One region of the Paraburkholderia dioscoreae genome, then DNA from elsewhere that is predicted to be linked to it. Evidence: riboswitches for the same ligand, from Rfam matches in the RefSeq annotation. Region 1 holds a riboswitch; the other holds the start of a gene.

Region 1 (7,066 bases):
CGCCGCACCCGCCAACCCGCCTGACAGTCCTTTCCAAGGAGTGACGCCATGGCTGAAGCAACCTCCCGTCCCACGCCGCCGCAAGTCCTGGATGCCGATACGTTGCGCAACATGGATCGCTACTGGCGCGCCTGCAACTACCTCTCGGCCGGGATGATCTATCTGCGCGACAATCCGCTGCTGCGCGAACCGCTGAAACCCGAACACATCAAGAACCGTCTGCTGGGCCATTGGGGCTCGGACCCGGGGCAGAGTTTCCTGCTCGTGCATCTGAACCGGCTGATCAAAAAGCTCGATCTGAATGTGATCTACGTAGCCGGTCCCGGTCATGGCGCACCGGCTACGCTGGCCAATTGTTATCTCGAAGGCCACTACTCGGAAATCTATCCCGACCGCAGCGAAGACGAAGCCGGCATGCAGCGCTTCTTCCGGCAGTTCTCGTTTCCGGGCGGCATCGGTTCGCATTGCACGCCCGAGACGCCGGGCTCGATTCATGAAGGCGGCGAGCTCGGCTATAGCCTCTCGCATGGCTACGGCGCCGCGTTCGACAACCCGGACCTGATCGTCACCGTGATGATCGGCGACGGCGAAGCGGAAACCGGTCCGCTCGCCACCTCGTGGCACTCGAACAAATTCCTCAATCCGATCCGCGATGGCGCGGTGTTGCCGGTGCTGCACCTGAACGGCTACAAGATCGCCAATCCGACCATTCTCGCGCGCATTCCCCGCGAGGAGCTCGAAGCCTTGCTGACCGGTTACGGCCACAAGGCGTATTTCGTCGAGGGCGACGACCCCGCCGTCATGCATCAACAGATGGCGGCGACGCTCGAACAATGCATCGGCGAAATCCGCGCGATCCAGCAGCATGCGCGCGCGAACAACGACGCGACGCGCCCACGCTGGCCGATGATCGTGCTGCGTTCGCCGAAAGGCTGGACCGGCCCGAAGGAAGTCGACGGCCACAAGGTGGAAGGCTCGTGGCGCGCGCATCAGGTGCCGGTGCTCGATCCGGTGACCAATGGCAAGAGCCTGAAGCTGGTGGAAAACTGGATGCGCAGTTACGAGCCCGAGTCGCTGTTCGACGAAGCCGGGCGTCTCGTCGAAGAACTGCGCGAGCTCGCGCCGAAGGGTGCGCGCCGCATCAGCGCCAATCCGCATGCGAACGGCGGCTTGCTTTGCAAGACGCTCGACATGCCGGCGTTTGGCGATTACGCGGTGGCGGTGAAGAAACCGGGCGGCACGTACACGTCGCCGACCGAGGTGCTCGGCAAATTCCTGTGCGACGTGATGCGCCGGAACATGACGAACTTCCGCGTATTCGGTCCTGACGAAACCGCAAGCAACAAGCTGACCGCGATCTATGAAGCGTCGGAAAAAACCTGGCTCGCGCAAACCGAGCCGAGCGACGCGGACGGCGGCGATCTCGCGGTGGACGGCCGCGTGATGGAAATGCTCAGCGAGCATACGCTCGAAGGCTGGTTCGAAGGCTACGTGCTGACCGGCCGCCACGGCCTGTTCGCCACGTACGAAGCGTTCGTCCACGTGATCGATTCCATGTTCAACCAGCACGCCAAGTGGCTGGAGAAAGCCAAACGCGATCTCGGCTGGCGGCAGCCGGTGCCGTCGATCAATCTGCTGATCACCTCGCTCGTGTGGCGGCAGGATCACAACGGTTTCACGCATCAGGATCCCGGCTTTCTCGATGTGGTCACGAATAAAAGCCCGGACGTGGTGCGCATTTATCTGCCGCCCGATGCGAATTGCCTGCTGAGCGTCGCCGATCATTGTTTGCGCTCGCGCGACTACGTCAACGTGATCGTCGCCGACAAGCAGCCGCATCTGCAGTATCTCGACATGGACGCGGCGCTCACGCATTGCACCAAGGGCATCGGCATCTGGGACTGGGCGTCGACGGATCAGGGCGTGGAGCCGGACGTGGTGATCGCCAGCGCGGGCGACATCGCCACGATGGAGGCGCTCGCCGCCGTGCAGATTCTGAAGGAGCGTTTCGCCGATCTGAAGATCCGCTTTGTCAACGTGGTCGACCTGTTCCGGCTGATGCCCGAGCACGCGCATCCGCACGGGCTGTCCAACCGCGATTTCGATTCGTTGTTTACCGCGACCAAGCCGGTGATTTTCAATTTCCACTCGTATGCGTCGCTGGTTCACAAGCTGACCTATAACCGCACCAACCACGACAACCTGCATGTGCACGGCTATCACGAGAAGGGCAATATCAATACGCCGCTCGAACTGGCGATCATCAACCAGGTCGACCGCTTCTCGCTGGCGATCGATGTGATCGATCGCGTGCCGAAACTGCGCGGTGTCGGCGACCATGCGAAGGAATGGCTGCGCGGCCAGGTTATCGAACATCTCGCTTATGCGCATGCCGAGGGCATCGACCGGGAAGAAATCCGCAACTGGACGTGGAAAGGCTGAGCGAGGCATGACCATGCGCACTCAAGACGGTGCAGAGGATCAAACGATTCTGGTGCTGAACAGCGGTTCGTCCTCGCTGAAGTTCGGGCTCTTCAGGCGCACGGGCGACGACGAATCCCTCCTGCTGGAAGGCAGCGCGGAAGGCATTGGACGCAGCGACGGCAGCTTGCGGATCAAGGCGCCCGATGGCCGCGTGCTGGTGCAGCAGGAGCACGAGCTGGAATCGCAGACCGATGCATTGCAAAAGCTCGCGCAGGTTCTCGCGCAACAGCACCATGCGCGGCCTTCGGCGGTGGGGCATCGGGTGGTGCACGGCGGACCGCGTCTGCGCGCGCATCAGCGGATTACCGCCGGGGTGCGCCGTCAGTTGCAGGACGCCGTGCACTTTGCGCCGCTGCATATTCCCCCCGCGCTTGCGCTGATCGACGAGGCAGAGACCATTTTCGCCGACGCGCCGCATTTTGCCTGCTTCGATACGGCGTTTCATGCCACGCTGCCGCCGCGTGCGGCGCAGCTTGCGTTGCCGCGCCGCTATGTGGAGGCCGGCGTGATGCGCTACGGTTTTCACGGGCTCTCATACGAATCGCTGGTGACGCGGCTCGGCGCCGACTTGCCGGCGCGCGCGGTGTTCGCGCACCTCGGCAACGGGTCGAGCGTATGCGCGCTACGCGACGGCCAATCGGTCGATACGTCGATGGGGCTGACCCCGACCGGCGGCGTGCCGATGGGCACACGCAGCGGCGATCTCGACCCCGGTGTGCTGCTGTATCTGATGCGCGTGGAAAAGCTCGATGCGGGCGCGTTGGAGACGCTGCTCAATCGCGAGAGCGGCCTCGCCGGCTACGCGGATGGCGAGAGCGATATGCAGGCGCTCGAAAAACGCGCCGCGGCGGGCGATACAAATGCGTCGCTGGCGCGCGATGCATTTGCCACAGCGGTGCGCAAGACGATCGGCGGCTATGCGGCGCTGCTGGGCGGAATCGATTTGCTGGTATTTACCGGCGGCATCGGCGAACACAGCCAGGAGATCCGGCGGCGCGTGTGCGACGGGCTCGCTTTCATGGGGCTAACGGAAGGCGATCCGGCGGGCAAGGTGAGGGCGATTCACACGGAAGAGGAAAAGCAGATCGCGAGGCATTGCCGCACGCTGTTGCGGCAAACGGATGCAGCCTGACTTCATTTGGGCTTGACGACGGTGTGATCCGAAACGCCGGTTACGCCGAACAGGCGGGTCACGTCTTCGAGTGCGGCGGTGCGTTGCTGATCGCGCTGCAGTTCGCCGCGTAGCGTGATGCGGCCGCGCGAGACGTGAACCTTTACGGCGTGTTCAGGGACCGCGGCGTCCCAGGCGAGACGCTGCGTCGCCTCCGCGGCGATCTGTGCATCGCTCAGGCGTGCTCTGTCCGCCTGGTGTTTCGCGGCGCGACCGTGTGGCATGCGTTCTCCACGGAAGTGATACGGATGGGAGAACACTAGCAGAAGTGGCGGATTTTGCTCGCATTGGATGACGGCGGTGAGATCAATACAATCCGCCGCCGTCGGCAAAAAAATCCCGCCGCAAGCCTACCGGATCGCGCCCGCCAGCGCCTGCGCCGTCGCGGCCGACAACGTCCAGCCCAGATGCCCATGCCCGGTGTTGTAGAACACGCCACGCCGCTTTCCTCGGCCTACCTTGGGCAACATGCTCGGCAGCATCGGCCGCAAGCCCGCCCAAGGGACCACGCGCGAGGTCGACACCTCGGGGAAATAACGCCGGGTCCAGTCCACTAGCGGCGCAATCCGGTCCGAACGGATATCGCGGTTGAAGCCGTTGATCTCGGCCGTGCCGGCCACGCGAAAGCGATCCATGCCCAACCGGCTCGTGACGATCTTCGCGCTATCGTCGAGCAGACTCACCCAGGGGGCACGCTGCTGGCTGATCTCGTCGTCGAGACAGACGGTGATCGAATAGCCTTTCACCGGGTAGATGTTCACGTGGTCGCCCAACATGGCCGCAAAATCTCGGCTCTTCACGCCGGCGCACACGACGACCCGCTCGAACGCAAACCGCTGCGATTCGCCTTCGAGATTGACCGCCAGCGAAAAGCGGCCCTCGCCAGGCTGCTCGATCGACGTGATCTCCGCGTCGTAGTGAAACTCGACGCCGTGCCGCACGCACGCCTGAGCGAGACCGCGCGTGAACTTGTGAATATCGCCGGTCGAATCGGACGGCGTGAAAAATCCGCCGTAGAAATCGCCATGCAGCGTGGGTTCGATGCCATGCAACTCGCCCGCCGTGACCGGGTTGCGGTCGAGTCCGCCTTCGCGCAACAGTTCGTTCACCTTGCTCGCAGCGTCGAATTCCTTGCGGGTCTTGTAGATGTGCAGAATGCCGCGCCGCTCCAGATCGAAGTCGATGCCCTCGGTCTCGGCAATCGAAAACAGATGCTCGCGCGCGGCAATCGCGAGCCGCACGGTTTCGACCGTGTTCGCCCGGTAGTGCGGAATCTGCCGCAGAAATTCGCCCATCCACGAGTATTTGTGCCAGGTGGGCGCGGGATTGAGCAGCAGCGGGGCGTCGCGCGTGAGCATCCAGCGCAGTCCTTTCATGACGGTGGCGGCGCTGTTCCAGACTTCGGCATTGCTGGCGGACAACTGGCCGCCGTTGGCGAACGAGGTCTCCATTGCCGCATAGCGATGGCGCTCGAAGACAGTAACGTGGTGGCCGCGCTGGGCGAGGGCGTGAGCGGTCGTGACGCCGGTAATGCCGGCGCCGATAATGGCGATTCGTGACATGACATGGTCCAGAGTAGTTGAGCATCACCGGTGTCGATTTCGTGTCGAAACCGGCGCTGATGCCCCATCTGTCCATGTACCTGAGAGTTTCTTCTCCGCAGCGGCCGGCCCGATGCGAGCCGTGTGCGGGGAATCCCCTTCGGTGGGCGCACAGGCTATGCCGATGCGCCGCTCTCCAGATGTTCCTGCTGCGCGGTCCTTTTGCCTGAGAGTTTCCGGGGCGGTTGCTCCGTCGGCGTCGTCACGAACATCTGACGATCTCTCCCGCGCTGCATTGCAGAACGGCTCGACAATACCGGTCAAAATAATTCGCCGCAAGTGTTTCCTGCAATGCACCGTGCGAGTAGCGGTCTGAAACGGCACGTCTGAAGATGAATGCGGTTTCTACTCCGATGCGAATCTTTCAAGCCGGCTGTGGGGCTGAAAGCGCCCGCATCGGCTATATTTGGCGGCACTATCCGACTTTCATTCGCAAAGGAGAATGCCGTGCCCGCCCTCACAACGTTGCTCGCCTTCGGTCTGGTCTCGCTCGGCATGGTGCTCACGCCCGGGCCGAACATGATCTATCTGATCTCGCGATCGCTCTGCCAGGGGCGCCGCGCGGGTCTCGTTTCGCTTGGCGGCGTCGCGCTCGGCTACGTGTTCTACATGTTCTGCGCCGCATTCGGCATTACCGCGCTGCTGTTGACTGTGCCGTACGCGTACGACGCATTGCGTTTCTGCGGCGCGCTCTATCTGCTGTATCTGGCATGGCAAGCGGTCAAGCCGGGTGGCCGCTCGCCGTTCCAGGTGCGCGACCTGCCGCACGACAGCCGCCGCAAGCTCTTCATGATGGGGCTCGTCACCAATCTCGCGAACCCGAAGATCGCGGTGATGTACCTGTCGCTGTTGCCGCAGTTCATTTCGCCGGGACACGGCAGCGTGCTTTCGCAATCGATCGCGCTGGGCTGCGTGCAGATCGTTATCAGCGTGACCGTCAATGCGTTGATCGCGAGCATGGCGGGCTCGATTGCCGTGTTTCTCGCCGGGCGCCCGGTGTGGCTGCTGGTGCAGCGCTGGTTGATGGGCACCGTGCTTGCCGGACTCGCGGTGCGCATTGCGCTCGATTCGCGCCGCTGATTTTTTGCGGCGCGTTATCCGCCGCGCGCCGAAGCGGAGCCCGAGCCCGAACCGGAACCCGAACCTCTGAACACCCAGCCGTTGAACAGCGCCCCGCATAGCATCAACGCGCTGGTGATGAGAAACACCGACTGCATGCCGAAGTGCGCCCCGACAAAGCCGCCCGCGAGCGGCCCTGTGACCTGTCCCGCGTAATTCGCCGAAGTCGCGTAGCCGAGGATATAGCCGGCGGAACGGTCGGGCACGTTATGGCGGATCACGCTCGTAATGCACGGCAACAGGCCGGCCAGCGCGAGCCCCATCAGAAAGCGCAGCACCACCAGTTGCAGGCCGCTCGTGACGAACGCCTGCGGCACGAGCAGCACCGCGCACACGCTGAGACACGTCACGATCACTTTCGGCGCGCCGATCCGGTCGGCGAGACGGCCCACGCGCGAAGCCGCCAGCACGCTGCCGAGCGCGGAGGCCGACATCACGAAGCCCGACACGAGCGTGACGTGCCTCGCGTCGTGCACCAGTTGGCCGACGTACACGGTGATGATCGGCTCGATCGACATGTTGGCGAACATCAGCAAGCCGGAGGTGAACAGCATCGCCAGCACGGGGCGCAGGTCCGGCACGGTGGCCCAGCCGGTGGCCGCCCGCTCCTCGTGCGATTTGCCGCGTGTGCGGTCCACCGGTTGTTCCTTGACGAGCAGCGTGGTCGCAATGAAAGCACAGAAGATCATCG
Region 2 (7,066 bases), on a different replicon from region 1:
CGCTTGCGCTTCTTGCACCAGTTCAGATGCAAACTGCGCTGCGCACGCGTGATCGCCACATACATCAGGCGGCGCTCTTCTTCGATGCGCGCGTCGTCGATCGGCTCGTCGTCGGGACCGCCGCGATGCGGCATGATGCCTTCTTCGACGCCAACCAGAAACACGTGCGGATACTCGAGCCCCTTCGACGCGTGCACCGTCGAGAGCCGCACCGCGTCGGGATCTTCCTCGCGGCCTTCGAGCATCGACATCAGCGCGACGGTCTGGATCAGACCCAGCAGACTTTTGCCGGTGTCGCCGAGACCGTCGGCAGTGTCGTAGCCGGTGGCTTCGTCGGCCGCGGCGCCCGTCGGCTCAGCCTTGGTGCCTTTGCGCTTCAACCACTCCATGAACTCCAGCACGTTTTGCCACTTGGACTGCGCCTGACGTTCGTCGAACGCGTCGTACAGGTAGGCTTCGTAGTGGATGGCGTCCATCAGTTCGTCGAGCAGCGTGCCGGCGGCGTCTTTCTCGGCGCGATCGGTGAGGCGCTGCATGAAGTCGCAGAACACGCGCATGGGTTCGATCTGCCGCGGCGACAGACGCGCCTCGATGCCGCCCATGTAAACCGCCTCGAACAGCGACACCTTGGCCTGTCCCGCGAACGAACCGAGCGCCTCGAGCGTCGTATTGCCGACGCCGCGGCGCGGCGTGGTGATCGCGCGGATGAACGCGGGGTCGTCGTTCGCGTTGGCGATCAGGCGCAGATAGGCGCAGATGTCCTTGATCTCGGCCTTGTCGAAGAACGATTGGCCACCGGACAGCACGTACGGAATCCGCTCACGCCGCAGCACCTGTTCGAAGATGCGCGCCTGGAAATTGCCGCGATAGAGGATCGCGTAGTCGCGAAAATTGGCGCGCCGCTCGAACTTGTGCGCCGACAGACGGAACACCACGGACTCGGCCTCGTGTTCTTCGTCGTTACAGGGCGTAACGGTGATCGTGTCGCCCATGCCGTGTTCGGACCAGAGCTTCTTTTCGAACAGCTTCGGATTGTTCGCGATCACGTTATTCGCGGCGGTCAGAATGCGCACCGTCGAGCGGTAGTTCTGCTCCAGCTTGATCAGATGCAGCTTCGGAAAGTCCTTGCTGAGCTGCCCGAGGTTTTCGAGCGTCGCGCCGCGCCAGCCGTAAATGGCCTGATCGTCGTCGCCCACCGCCGTGAACGCCGCGCGCTTGCCGGCCAGCAGCTTCACCAGTTCGTACTGGCAGGCGTTGGTGTCCTGATACTCGTCGATCAGCAGATAGCGCAGCTTGTTCTGCCAGCGGTCGCGCACCTGCTCGTTCTTCTCGAAGAGTTCGGCGGGCAGACGGATCAGATCGTCGAAATCCACCGCCTGATAGGCGTGCAGCGTCGCCACGTAATTGCGGTAGACGATCGCGGCCTGATGCTCGTCCTCGTTCGCCGCAATCGCAATCGCCTGCTCGGGCATGATCATGCCGTTCTTCCACAGCGAGATGATCGACTGGATCTTGCGGATGAAGCCCTTGTCCGTCGAGCCGACCTGCTCCTGGATCATGCCGAAGCAGTCGTCGGAATCCATGATCGAGAATTGCGGCTTCAGGCCGACGTGCTCCGCTTCCTGCCGCAGAATCTGCACGCCGAGCGAGTGGAAGGTACAGACCGTCAGCTGGTTGACGGGCACTTTGCGGCCTTCCTTGCCGGGCGTGGTGAGCGTTTTGCCTTCCAGCAGCTTGCCCACGCGCTCGCGCATTTCCAACGCGGCCTTGTTCGTGAACGTGACGGCGGCGATGTGGCGCGGCTCGAAGCCTTTGGCCTCGATCAGGTGCGCGATTTTCTGCGTGATCACGCGCGTCTTGCCGCTGCCTGCGCCGGCGAGCACGAGACATGGACCGTCGAGATAACGGACCGCTTCATTTTGAGCGGGGTTCAGGCCTGCGGACATCGTCTATGGATGGGTGATGCGGTTAAAGCGGCGGTTGAGGGCGCGGCGGCGCGAAACGCCGGGGGCATGCTGCGCGGCGCCGGCTGCCGGAACAGGCGCCCCGCGCGGAGCGGAGGGCGTTCTGGCCCGCTGCGCAAACGCGCGAGCGGAGCGATGTTAACACGGATGCACGCAACCGATGCCGCGTCCCATGACGGTCACCGGCACCACGACGACCCTGACGGTCCGCCTTCCGGACATGCCACAATTGCAGTGTTGCGCGCCGCCGCCACGGTGGCAAAGCGGCGCGCCGTTTTTGCAGGAAGACAAGCATGTCCGCATCGCTGAAGATTGGATTGATGGGTTACGGTTTCGCCGGCGCGACCTTTCACGCACCGGTAATCGCGCACTGCGGCCGCGCGAGCGTCGCGGCCATCGCCACGAGCCAGCCCGAGCGCGCGCTCGCCGACTATCCGCATACGAAGGTGGTGGCCGACCTCGACGCACTGCTGGCGCTCGAAGAAATCGACTGCATCGTGATCGCCACGCCGAACGACACGCATTTCGAACTGGCGCGCCGCACGCTGGAAGCGGGCAAGCACGTGGTGGTCGACAAACCGGTCACGCTGAATGCCGCCGACGCCCGCACGCTCGCCAACATCGCGCTCGCCCGCGGCAAGCTCTTCATGCCGTTTCACAACCGTCGCTGGGACGGCGATTTTCTGACGGTGCGGGATCTGCTCGCGAGCGGGGAATTGGGACGGGTCACGCAATACGAATCGCATTTCGACCGTTTCCGGCCGGAGGTGCGGCAGCGCTGGCGCGAGGAAGCGTCGCGCGGCGGCGGCTTGCTGCTGGACCTCGGGCCGCATCTGGTCGACCAGGCGTTGGCGCTGTTCGGCACGCCGCAGAGCTTGCTGGCCACGGTGCGCACGCATCGCGACGAGGCCAGCGCGCCGGACTACGTGCATATCCAGCTCGGCTATGGCGAGTTCGAAGTCGTGTTGCACGCCAGCGCGTTGACTGCTCTGGTCGCGCCGCGATTCACGATTCACGGCACGCGCGGCAGCTACATGAAATATGGGCTCGACACGCAGGAAGACCAGTTGAAGGCCGGCCTGCGACCCGGCGACGAAGGCTTCGGCGCCGGCAATGCGGCAGGCGTGCTGCGCGTGCTGGAAGGCAATCAGGAAGTGGAGCGCGAGCTGCCGACGCGTAATGGAAATTACGCGGGCTTCTATATCGCCGTGGCCGACGCCATCCAGAACGGCGTGAAGTTCCCGGTCAGCGCGCAGGATGCCGTCGATGTAATGACAATTATCGAACTCGCCGCCCGCAGTTCGGAAGAAGGCATCCGGCTGCCGTTTGAACGCGTTCGCTGACCCGTTTGCCTGCGCGTCGGCACGGCTTGTGTACCTAAAACCGCACTCGCCGCCCACGCCGCACAGGCCACAATCCTGACAGGCCCGAAAGGAACATAACGTTACAAATAAGGCCGTGTTCCCGGTCAGCGTGCTCCGGCAGTCAGCCGTTGCTTTCCGAGTAACAACACAAAACCACAATGACTTCCGGAGAGTTCATGCCCCGTTCCATCCGCGCGCTTGCCGCGTGCGCCCTGCTCAGTTCCCTCGCCGCCTGTGTGGTGACGCCTCAACCCGCGCCCGCCCCTCGTCCCAGCCCGCAACAGATCGCGGATCAGCGCCTGCGCCAGGTCGACGGCCGCATCGAGAATCTCGGCCGCCGTATCGATAACCGCGTGAATCAGGGCTATTACCCGCCGCCCCAAGGCGGCGCGCTGCATCATCGCCTCGACGTGATCCGTCAGGAAGCGCACGACATGGCCGCGCAACATGGCGGCGGCCTGTCCAGCGACGAACAGCGCGTGCTGAATCAGGAACTGGACAACGCGGCACACGCCATCGGCGAATAATCGCCGCGCGTTCGGGCTACGGAGCACCAAGAGAGCTGGCATCACAATGCGCGCTTTTTTGACGAACGCCAAAGCGCCGCGTCAGGTGCCATGCCACTCGCGGGCCTTTATTTGACAAGCCCCCGGCCCTCGCGTACATTCGCCGCACGCGTCGGGAGAGCGTGCTGGCCGCAGAAAACCGCAGGCCGCGCCGCCGAAGGGGCACACCCGCAAACTCTCAGGCAAAAGGACCGACCGCGTCGGAAAACCCGTGTTGAGGCAGCATCAAGGCACCGGTTTTTCGCACTCTGGAGAGCGGCAGTAGCCGTCTGCATCGCGCGTTTCGTATGCGTGCGAGCAGATTTGGCAGGCTGCCCACCGAAGGGGCGCGCGTTTCACCGTGGCGGATTCACGTTCGCACGGCAACGCAATCTCTCAGGTATCGAGGACAGAGGGGCCATGCAACAACGCATCGCTCGCAGCCGTCAGGCCGCGAGGCGTAGCGCCGCATGGCCTTTTTTGTTTCGCGAGATGCCCGAGGCCCCATGACCGAACTCAAACACACCCCGCTCAACGCCACCCATCGCGCGCTCAATGCCCGCATGGTCGATTTCGGTGGCTGGGACATGCCCGTCAACTACGGCTCGCAGATCGACGAACACCGCGCCGTGCGCACCGACGCCGGCATGTTCGACGTCTCGCACATGTGCGTCGTCGATTTCACCGGCGAGCGCGTGCGCGCCTTCTTCGAATATGCGCTGGCCAATAACGTCGCCAAGCTGCAAACGCCCGGCCGCGCGCTGTACTCCTGCCTGCTGAACCCGAACGGCGGCGTGATCGACGACCTGATCGTCTATTACTTCGGCGAAGATCACTTCCGCGTGGTCGTCAACGCCGGCACCGCCGACAAGGACATCGCCTGGTTCGGCCGGCTCAACGCCGAAGGCGGCTTCGGCCTGACCATCACGCCGCGCCGCGACTACGCGATCGTCGCCGTGCAAGGCCCGAACGCTCGCGAAAAAGTCTGGCAAACCGTGCCGGCTACGCGCGCCGCCACCGAGGCGTTGAAGCCCTTCAACGCCGCCCGTATCGCAGACACGCCGTTCGGCGAATTGACGGTCGCGCGCACGGGCTACACCGGCGAAGACGGCTTCGAAATCATCGTGCCGGCGAATCGCGTCGAAGCACTGTGGAACGCGCTACGCGCGCAAGGTGTGCGCCCGGCCGGCCTCGGTGCGCGCGACACGCTGCGCCTCGAAGCCGGCATGAACCTGTACGGCCAGGACATGGACGACAATGTCTCGCCGCTCGACGCCGGCCTCGCCTGGACGGTCGACCTCACCTCGCCGCGCGACTTCGTGGGCAAGAGCAAGCTGGAAGCGGACGGTTCGCAGGCCGCGTTCGTCGGCCTGATCCTGCTGAAGGACAACGGCAAGGCAGCAGGCGTGCTGCGTGCTCATCAGAAAGTCGTCACGCCGCAGGGCGAAGGCGAAATCACCAGCGGCACTTTTTCCCCGACCATGCAGGAATCGATCGCCTTTGCGCGCGTGCCGAAAGGCGTGCAGCCGGGCGACACCGTTCACGTTCAGATTCGTGACAAAAACGTTCCCGCAAGCGTGGTAAAACTGCCGTTCGTGCGCAACGGCAAAGTGCTCGCGGTTTAAGCAGACCGGCGCGTGCGCAAACCTTCACAAGAAAACGCCGGGCCGCCCCAAGTTTTCTTGTTCCCCCTCGGGGGGACCTGGCGCGAAGCGACAGGTTTGGGGGCCCTTTTAGTTACTACCGAATCACACCGCATAGGAGCATCCGATGAGCATTCCGGCCGATCTGAAATACACCGAATCGCACGAGTGGGTCCGTACCGAAGCGGACGGCACGCTGACGGTCGGCATCACCGACCACGCGCAGGAAGCGCTCGGCGATATCGTCTTCTTCGAAGTGCAGGAACTGGGCAAGACCGTGAGCGCGGGCGACACCGTCGCCGTGATCGAATCGGTCAAGGCCGCTTCAGATATCTACGCACCGGTCTCGGGCGAAATCATCGAAGCGAACACCGCCGTGGCCGATACGCCTGATTTGGTCAACAGCACGCCGTACGATAGCTGGCTCTTCAAGATCAAGCCGGCCGCGGACGCCGCGCTGGACCGCCTGATCGACGCCGACGCATACAGCAAGTCGATCGGCGCCTGATTCACCATTCGTTAAAGTCAAACCGTCAGGTGCGGCGCGTCCCTCGCGCAGAGACAGCCGCACCGCCAGGAACACCCATGAAGCTCGAACACCCGGATCGTCTGATGAACCGCACTCCTCTCTCGCTCGCCGCGCTCGAAGTGCATGACGCCTTCGCCGAACGGCACATCGGCCCGGATTCGGCCGACCAGCAAGCGATGCTCGAAGCCCTCGGCTTCGCGTCGCGCGCCGCGCTGATCGACGCCGTCATTCCGAAGACGATCCGCCGCACCGAACCGCTGCCGCTCGGCCCCTTCGCGCAACCGAAGAGCGAAGCCGAAGCGCTCGCCGTGTTGCGCGAACTCGCGGACAAGAACCAGGTGTTCCGCTCGTACATCGGGCAGGGCTATTACAACGCGCACACGCCGACGGTGATCCTCCGTAACGTGCTGGAAAATCCGGCGTGGTACACCGCGTACACGCCGTACCAGCCGGAAATTTCGCAAGGCCGTCTGGAAGCGCTGCTGAACTTCCAGCAGATGATCGTCGACCTGACGGGTCTCGCGATCTCGAATGCGTCGCTGCTCGACGAAGCCACGGCCGCGGCCGAGGCGATGACGCTGCTGCAACGCATCGGCAAGCCGAAGTCGAACGTGTTCTATGTGGCCGACGACGTGCTGCCGCAAACCATCGAAGTGGTGAAGACGCGCGCCACGCCGGTCGGCATCGAAGTGAAAGTGGGCCCGGCTGCGGAAGCGGCGAACGCGAACGCGTTCGGCGTGTTGCTGCAATACCCGGGCGTGAATGGCGACGTGCGCGACTACCGCGCCCTGGCCGAAGCCATCCACGCAGCGGGCGGCCACGTGGTGGTCGCCGCCGACCTGCTCGCGCTGACCGTCCTCACGCCGCCGGGCGAATGGGGCGCGGACGTGGCCGTCGGCAATACGCAGCGCTTCGGCGTGCCGGTCGGCTTCGGCGGCCCGCATGCGGCTTACCTCGCCGTGCGCGACGAATTCAAGCGCCAGATGCCGGGCCGCCTCGTCGGCGTGACCGTCGACGCGCA

Evidence for each region. A riboswitch is a leader RNA that binds a small molecule or an ion and turns the genes downstream of it on or off. The one in region 1 is predicted to bind glycine.
Region 2: another riboswitch for glycine. It lies ahead of gcvT (glycine cleavage system aminomethyltransferase GcvT); the one in region 1 lies ahead of PDMSB3_RS28365 (D-amino acid dehydrogenase).

Annotation. Positions count from the first base shown of each region.
Region 1 is NZ_LR699554.1:1,816,749-1,823,814, reverse strand. It holds gene PDMSB3_RS28380 (phosphoketolase family protein) at 49-2,442, shown strand; gene PDMSB3_RS28375 (acetate/propionate family kinase) at 2,456-3,616, shown strand; gene PDMSB3_RS28370 (BON domain-containing protein) at 3,619-3,879, opposite strand; gene PDMSB3_RS28365 (D-amino acid dehydrogenase) at 4,006-5,217, opposite strand; glycine riboswitch at 5,401-5,494, opposite strand; gene PDMSB3_RS28360 (LysE family translocator) at 5,704-6,336, shown strand; gene PDMSB3_RS28355 (MFS transporter) at 6,351-7,066, opposite strand, start outside.
Region 2 is NZ_LR699553.1:4,350,506-4,357,571, forward strand. It holds gene PDMSB3_RS19760 (UvrD-helicase domain-containing protein) at 1-1,946, opposite strand, end outside; gene PDMSB3_RS19765 (oxidoreductase) at 2,258-3,307, shown strand; gene PDMSB3_RS19770 (hypothetical protein) at 3,505-3,855, shown strand; glycine riboswitch at 4,006-4,090, shown strand; glycine riboswitch at 4,133-4,296, shown strand; gene gcvT (glycine cleavage system aminomethyltransferase GcvT) at 4,380-5,498, shown strand; gene gcvH (glycine cleavage system protein GcvH) at 5,644-6,024, shown strand; gene gcvP (aminomethyl-transferring glycine dehydrogenase) at 6,102-7,066, shown strand, end outside.